Regions from separate parts of the Vibrio ponticus genome, predicted to be linked through region 2. Evidence: predicted binding sites of a transcription regulator. Region 2 holds the regulator's gene; the other holds the start of a gene.
The links. The regulator CRP, encoded in region 2, controls carbon source genes, mostly activating them, when cyclic AMP is high. The targets are predictions, from matches to a motif close to TGTGANNNNNNTCACA.

Region 1 (4,216 bases), 1.3 Mb from region 2:
ATATATGGGAAACGCCAAATGTTACCCAACCCGATAGCAGATCCGACAGCCGCTAGAATAAATCCAGCGCGGGATCCCCATTGTTCTCGCTTCATAGTTGACTCCTGTATACAACTCCCTGAGGTATGAAGCTTTTCTTAGGCTATCTCGCCTAATTCTGGATGGGTAAGATAATGTGCTGGATATCTCACATTTTTTCTTGCGCCTTCATCCGTGAATTGGCAAAAAATTAAATTAAAATGTTGTGAGCCTGAAGAAAACTCAGAATATTGTTCTTGTATTTACGATGTGTGTTTGCGAAAACTGAAATTATCAGCTACGCGCGCAGTCACAATAGCGAGAATATTCGGTTATGGCAATAGATTATAAATGTTATCAATATGTTTTTGTTGGGTGGGTAATGTGTTGTTTTTCGAGTTTTACGGTTTGATGTGCGAAGTTTGTGCGCCAAAAGCCTGGGTAATGCGCTAATGTTTGCTTGTTTATCGAGATAATAAACTTTTTTAATCTGTAGGCGTTATGACTATATATTGAGCAAATCGATCGTTTTTATTGTCATGTGCGCTATTGTCTATCATTCTCACTTCTCACTTCTCACTTCTCACTTCTCACTTCTCACTTCTCACTTCTCACTTCTCACTTCTCACTTTTAGCGAGCAAAACATACGCATATCCTTTCATTTGAGCTAATCTAAATGTGATACTGGCGTCATATTTGGATACAAAAAAAGCGCATAAATTGAATGGTTTCTGTTCGAGTGTTATTTTTTTGTTAAGCGTATATGGAGGTGCTTATGGAACTAAATCTAAAGTATGCTTTGATTATTACCGCAACGATTTTTGCAGTACTAATCGGCTTTGGTGTCATTGCTGTCGCAACGGCTTAGGCGGTTACAGTAATGAGTAACAGCGGTGTCATCACTAACACTGCTAGTTCGGTCGACATAGATCGACTCTCTAAGTACACCAGTGGGGTTAACGCTCTGGTCGCCCAAGGAGGCGGGCAACGGGGTATCTTCACCGCTGGTGTTTTGGATGCCTTCCTTCTCTCTGATTTTGACCCTTTCCATCGTTTTTATGGCACCTCCGCTGGGGCGCTAAATCTCTCTGCATTCCTTTGTCGTCAAAAAGGCATAGGGCGCTCTTTCATACTTGATTTGACTACTTCAGCCGAGTTTTTTCACTTATTTAGCTATATTCGCCGCAAGCAATACCTTGGGCTTGATTGGGCACTAGATAAGATTTGTGACTACCCATATCGATTAGATGTGGATATGGGACGCCGCGTGCTAGGTTCACGCCAAGCATTTGCTGCAGTGACAGATTCCTCGCGTCTGATCGACCGTTATTTGCCAATGCTTGGCGAGGAATGGAAAAAAGTCTTGATCGCAACCTGTGCGATTCCCCGTCTATATGAACATGAAGTGGCATTTAGCCACGGCAATTACATCGATGGTGGTGTCTCCGCTTCGATTCCAGTGCAAGAGGCATGGCGGCAGGGTTCACGCTGCATAGTAGTGATTCGTACTGAAGAAGATGATACCCCTGTACCCGAACAACTTGTCAGTCAAGAAAGTGAAGTGGAGTGGTATCGCGACTCGCTCAATCTAGTTCAAGAGCATTGGCAGCATAAACTGGGGCAGTGGAAGCACGATTGGAATTCATTTTTTAGTGAACGAGTACAACGTTCTAAGCAAGTAAAAAAAGAGCACTTTATTGCTTCGCTAAATGGCGGGCGATGGCTGTTTGGTGCCGATGATATTTATCGTTTAAGCCATCTTTTGGGCGATAACTTTGATTCCAGCTTGATGGATATGTTGATGGTGCATTACCAAACGTATTCATTGACACGGGATTTTCTCATCTCTCCTCCCGACGATTGCTATATAGTGCAGATTGCTCCTTCTCAGCCACTATTATCCAGCTCATTGATGAGTAGCCGTGAAGAATTATTGCACGATTACCAGTTAGGTTTAGACGCCGGTCTACGTTGTGTAGAAACGTTTGATCAATGCAATCTCACCTCTCAACCTCTCTCATTTCATTGTAAATAGCGACGAGTTCTAAGCTCAATTGTTGTGATATTTGTTAGTTATATGGTAATAAAAGTGTGACCTCCATCTAATTGCTAATTTTTTTCACAACGAAAAATAATGCTATCTGCTAGCAAATTATCGCTAAATGATATGACAGGGGACACAAACAATTAGTCTTATACGTGACGTTTGTCACGGCGATCTACCAAGGCGCTTCACAATTACTTCGCAAAGTAAAAAAATTAATTAGTTGTTGATTCTCGGAGTTTCTCTTATGTACATGGCTCACCCAGGCCATATTGATCATATCAAGCAGGTCAATGCTGGCCGTGTATATAAACTCATTGATCAAAAAGGCCCGATCTCTCGCATCGACTTATCGAAAGAGAGCGAACTTGCGCCTGCAAGTATTACTAAAATTACCCGAGAGTTGATCGATGCTCACCTAGTGCATGAAACCACTGTTCAGGAAGCCACCAGTCGTGGTCGCCCTGCGGTGGGTTTGCAAGTGAACAACGAAGGCTGGCAATTCCTTTCTATGCGCCTTGGTCGTGGTTATTTGACGATTGCTCTGCATGAACTTGGCGGCGATGTGTTAATCGATAATAAAATCGATATTCATGAAATCGACCAAGAAGATGTTCTTGCACGCCTGCTGCATGAAATCGAAGAGTTCTTTCAAACTTATGCCGATCAGCTAGATCGTGTTACCAGCATCGCCATCACACTGCCGGGTTTAGTCAATTCAGAGCAGGGAATTGTATTGCAAATGCCGCATTACAATGTTGAGAATTTGGCGCTGGGTCCTGAGATCTACAAAGCGACTGGCTTACCTGTTTTTATTGCTAACGACACCCGTGCTTGGGCATTAGCTGAAAAACTGTTTGGTCATTCACAAGAGAATGAAAACTCAGTCTTGATTTCGATTCACCATGGCTTAGGCGCAGGGATCATTCTTGATGGTCGCGTACTGCAAGGGCGTCATGGCAATATTGGTGAACTGGGGCATATTCAAATTGATCCGCAAGGTAAGCTTTGCCATTGCGGCAACCGTGGTTGCCTTGAGACGGTTGCCAGCTCACAAGCGATTCGTAGTGAAGTGCAAGAGCGCATTGCACGCGGTGAGCATTCGGTGTTGGCTGAGTTTGAAGATGTATCTGTTGAGCAGATTTGTGAAGCAGCCGTTGATGGCGATCCTCTCGCAATTGACGTGATTGAGAAGCTTGGAGGGTATCTAGGCTCTGCGGCGGCGTTGGTGATCAACTTGTTCAACCCAGAAAAGATTTTGATTGGTGGTGCGATTAACCAAGCTAAAGAGATCTTATATCCAGCGGTGCAAAAGTGCATTAAAGAACAAAGCTTGCCCGTTTATCATCAAGATCTTGAATTAGTTGAGTCACGTTTCTACAAACAAGCAACAATGACTGGTGCTGCACTCGTAAAACAGGCACTATATGATGGCTTATTGCTTATGAAAGTGATAGAAGGGTAATTAATTTATCTCGTTGATCAGTCTGGATATCTAGTTTCTTGATTGGCGAGATATTAAGCCAAGCATCGCACTATCGAGACAACTGCTGTAGAGATTTGATATGACCGGAGTATTAAACACTGTAGACCAACGTACCAAACTGGTTGGTGAAAACCGTTTGGAGCTATTGCTTTTTAGCCTAAATAGCCGTCAACTGTTTGCGATTAACGTGTTTAAAGTACGTGAAGTCATCAAAGTCCCACCATTGACTAAATTGCCAGGCGCACACTACAACATCACTGGTGTTGCTTCTTTACGTGGAGTGTCTGTGCCGATTATTGATTTGCGTTCAGCAATTGGCTTTCCACCATCTCGACTAGAGAACCAAGAAGAAAACTTAATCATCACGGAATACAACCGCACGGTGCAAGGTTTCTTAGTGGGTCAAGTGCGTAATATCGTTAATACCACTTGGAGCGATATTCAGCCGCCGCCAAAAACTGCCGGTCGTTCTAACTACCTAACGGCGATCACTCGCGTTAAAGATGGTGATGATGAACAGATCATTGAGATTATCGATGTAGAGAAAGTACTTGCTGAAATTATCGATTACGATGTATCGATCTCAGAAGGTGTATTGGATGAACAACTTGCGGGTGAAATGATTGGTCGCAATGTACTGATCGTTGACGATTCATCTACCGCTCGA
Region 2 (4,216 bases):
TGAAGAGTATTTCGGTCCTTTACTGCAAGTGATTCGCTATCAAGGCATTGAGCAAGCGGTAGAGTTCGCCAATGATACTCGCTTTGGTTTGTCGGCAGGGTTAGTCTCCACCGATGACGCGGAGTGGGAATATTTTGTTGAGCACATTCGCGCCGGTATCGTTAACCGTAATCGTCAGTTAACCGGAGCCAGTGGCGATGCGCCATTTGGTGGACCGGGCGCATCGGGTAACTTGCGTCCAAGTGCTTATTACGCGGCTGACTACTGCGCCTACCCAATGGCTTCGATGGAAGGTGAGCAAACCTTGTTACCTGATAGCTTAAGCCCGGGTATCATCTTGTAAAAACTTAGACTAAGTCACATAGGTTAATACTCTAGTGACTTAGTCTTACACTACACTTGATTGACTTACTCAAAGAACAATAACAACACCCTACACCGAAACAAGGAGGCGCTATGACGCCAGATACATTGTTCCAGTCGCTATGGGAAGATTATACCTCACGCCTTTGCCCCTCAGCGGGTAATGTGCATAAGCTGCTGCAAGAAGATGAACCACTCATCAATGACCACATTGCCCTGCGTACCTTCAACTTAGCGCCAGTTGAGTTAGAGGTGTTAGCTAAACCTTTCTTAGCGTTAGGCTACCAAGAAGCTGGCGATTATCTGTTTGAAGCCAAAAAACTGGTCGCCAAGCACTATCAACACCCTGATCCAACTCAACCTAAAGTGTTTATTAGTCAACTTAAAGTCGAAGAGTGCTCTGCGCAGCTACAAACGATAGTCAAACAGTTGGTTGCTCAAGTATCCGCGGAGGATATGCAAGGTAGTGAGTTTTTGTACGCTGGTCGTCCTTGGCAATTGACGCATCAAGATTATCAACTGCTCGCACAAGAGAGTGAGTACGCCGCGTGGTTAGCCGCGCACGGTTATGGCGCCAACCACTTTACTGTGAGTGTTAATCAGCTCAATCAGTTTGACCAAGTGCAACAGGTGAATGACTATCTCAAAGCTTGTGGTTTTGTGATTAACCAATCCGGCGGAGAGGTAAAAGGTTCCCCCGATGTGTTGCTCGAACAATCGTCTACCATGGCAGATAAAGTTCAAGTGGAATTTGAGGATGGGGTAGTGCTTATCCCCGGAGGTTTCTACGAGTTTGCTAAGCGCTACCCAATGGCAGACGGTGAGCTTTACCCCGGCTTTGTCGCCGCATCAGCCGATAAGATATTTGAGAGTACCAACGGATAACGGAACGCTGCCGCTTACGGAGGTGGGAATGCTTCGCGCACGGAACGCTGCCGCTTACGGAGGTGGGAATGCTTCGCGCACGGAACGCTGCCGCTTACGGAGGTGGGAATGCTTCGCGCACGGAACGCTGCCGCTTACGGAGGTGGGAATGCTTCGCGCACGGAACGCTGCCGCTCACGGATGTGGGAATGCTTTGCGCACGGAACGCTGCCGCTTACGGATGCGGGAATGCTTCGCGCACGGAACGCTGTCGCTTACGGCTACGGGAATGCTTCTCACACGGAATGCTGCCGCTGACAGATATTGGAGTGCTTCGTGTATGGAACGGGGTTTAAGTTGTTTTATCTCGAAGTCCGATCTCGGAGCGAAGCGTTCCAAATTCTCGATTCCGCTAAAGAAAAAAGCCACCCGAGGGTGGCTTTTGTAATCTTATTCGCTCACAGGTGTGAATTAGCGAGTGCCGTACACAACGATAGTTTTACCGTGAGCAGAGATTAGGTTCTGCTCTTCTAGCATCTTCAAGATACGACCAACCGTTTCACGAGAACAGCCAACGATTTGACCGATTTCTTGACGTGTGATCTTGATTTGCATGCCGTCTGGGTGAGTCATCGCATCAGGTTGTTTCGCTAGGTTTAGTAGCGTTTGCGCGATACGACCAGTTACATCTAGGAATGCTAGGTCACCCACTTTTTGGCTAGTCACTTGTAGGCGACGTGCCATTTGCGAAGACAGACGCATAAGAATGTCTGGGTTTACTTGGATAAGTTGACGGAATTTCTTAAATGAAATTTCAGCTACTTCACAAGGAGACTTGGCACGAACCCAAGCTGTGCGCTCTTGATCTTCTTCAAATAGACCAAGCTCACCGATGAAATCACCTTGGTTTAGGTAAGAAAGGATCATTTCCTTACCTTCTTCGTCCTTGATAAGAACCGCAACAGAACCCTTAACGATGTAGTACAAAGTTTCTGCTTTCTCGCCCGCATGAATTAGCGTGCTTTTTGATGGGTACTTATGAATATGACAGTGTGAAAGGAACCACTCTAATGTTGGATCGGTTTGAGGTTTACCTAGAACCATAATATCTCACTTCCTCTGCAGGGTACGCTTGCGCTTTCCATGTTGTTGCTAAGCCCAAAATGGGGATAACTAGGATAAGAGCACTTTACTAGTGCTGCAAGCTATCTTGTGTTTCGGTTTCAAATAGTATCCTTTTTCCCAAAGGATTTCTTGATTTTAATCGGGTACAGGGTGCTATTTTATAAGCGAAAACGTGCACATGATCACGGTATGAAAAGTAATCGCGTTTATCGCTACCTAAATGACTTAAAAACGCGGACTTCAGAGTCTCGTCACGGTGCCTGATTTACCACAAAGGTAACAGGCACAATGCCGCCCAGGGGTAAGTATTCTCTAGGTCGTTTGTACGTGACTCGCTCAGTAATACTCACACTTTTAGGTGACTTGGGTTACGCTATTTAGCCAATTTTGCCCGTTTCTATTAACTGCTGAAGAATCGGTCTGACAATCAGTTCCATCGCAAAACTCATTTTGCCACCAGGGACAACGAGCGTGTTGTGACGCGACATGAATGACCCATCTATCATTGCTAATAGGTAGGGATAGTCAACGTTTTTGAAGCCACGTAAGCGGATTACCACAAAGCTTTCATCTAAGCTTGGAATCCCCTTCGCATCCAGCGGGTTGGAGGTATCCACGGTCGGCACACGTTGGAAGTTAATATGGGTGCGAGAAAATTGTGGCGTAATGTAGTTTAGGTAATCATCCATTGAGCGAACAATTGAGTCCATGACCGCTTCACGAGAATGACCTCGGTCACGAGTATCGCGGACGAACTTTTGAATCCACTCAAGGTTGACGATCGGCACCATGCCAATCAGAAAGTCGACATGTTGAGACACATTAACATCACCATCCACCACGCCGCCATGCAAGCCTTCGTAGAACAGAACATCACTGTCTTCTGGGAGCTCTTGCCATGGCGTAAAAGTGCCGGGCATTTGGTTGTAAGGCACCGCTTCATCAAAAGTGTGCAAGTAGCGACGGACTTTACCGCTGCCATCTTCACCGTATTGACGGAAAAACTCAGCCAGAGCAGGGAAGTCGTTCGCTTGCGGACCAAAGTAGCTGATATGGCGACCTTGTTCACGGGCTTTGCGGATCTCCACATCCATTTCAGGACGTGTAAAACGATGGAAGCTATCCCCCTCAACCCAGGCGGGTTTGATGTCCATCATATTGAACATCTTGCGAAAGGCTTCGGAGGTCGTGGTAGTACCCGCACCAGAAGAACCAGTGACGGCAATGATTGGATGCTTTGCTGACATGACAAACCCTGTCTAAAACTAACGTTCCTGTTAATAATTATGTTTGTTCCAAGTCAGTACTGCGCTGGGCAGACTTATTTGGATATCACAGCAATATAACATGCTTTAACTTTTTGTTTAAAAGATTCTACTGTGGGCATGGGTGAAGAAAATACGGTGTAGCGGCACAGAAGTGTCTATGCCGCATAGAGATTAGAATTTCTGTTTAAGCTGAATATCCACGGTTTCGTGCAACTCAGAATAGACAATCACTGCCTCGCCAGAAGCGAGCTGAGCTTTTACTTGATCGACTTTAGCTTGTAGTGAAACCTCAACCGCACCGTAGTCGGTTCCTTCACGTAGTACAAACTCACGAATTAAATTGTCTAGGGTATCGGCAGCAATTTCTTGCCAAGGGATAATCATAAATACCTCTTACTTTTATGATTGGGAGAGAGCCAGTCTTGCTGGCTCTAACATTATGCGGTTTTTAGTGGCTGATAGTAAGCGGGTAGCATCTCTTCTAGCCAGAATCTTGGTTTGAGCAGTGAGCCAGTGACAAAGCCGACGTGCCCGCCGTTATCCAGCAGTCGATAGTCGATATTGTCAGGCAGCACAAAGTGAGGGATCACCGCATC

Region 1: the regulator CRP is predicted to act here: its motif matches at 2,218-2,233, upstream of mlc (sugar metabolism global transcriptional regulator Mlc).

The regions. Positions count from the first base shown of each region.
Region 1 covers NZ_AP019657.1:1,815,243-1,819,458, reverse strand. Annotated here, with positions in the region: gene GZN30_RS07880 (sodium-dependent transporter) at 1-95, opposite strand, end outside; gene cydH (cytochrome bd-I oxidase subunit CydH) at 795-887, shown strand; gene GZN30_RS07870 (patatin-like phospholipase family protein) at 900-2,054, shown strand; gene mlc (sugar metabolism global transcriptional regulator Mlc) at 2,311-3,528, shown strand; gene GZN30_RS07860 (chemotaxis protein CheV) at 3,629-4,216, shown strand, end outside.
Region 2 covers NZ_AP019657.1:3,159,863-3,164,078, forward strand. Annotated here, with positions in the region: gene astD (succinylglutamate-semialdehyde dehydrogenase) at 1-343, shown strand, start outside; gene GZN30_RS14260 (DUF1338 domain-containing protein) at 457-1,248, shown strand; gene crp (cAMP-activated global transcriptional regulator CRP) at 1,699-2,331, opposite strand; gene GZN30_RS14270 (phosphoribulokinase) at 2,730-3,599, opposite strand; gene GZN30_RS14275 (YheU family protein) at 3,792-4,004, opposite strand; gene GZN30_RS14280 (hydrolase) at 4,058-4,216, opposite strand, start outside.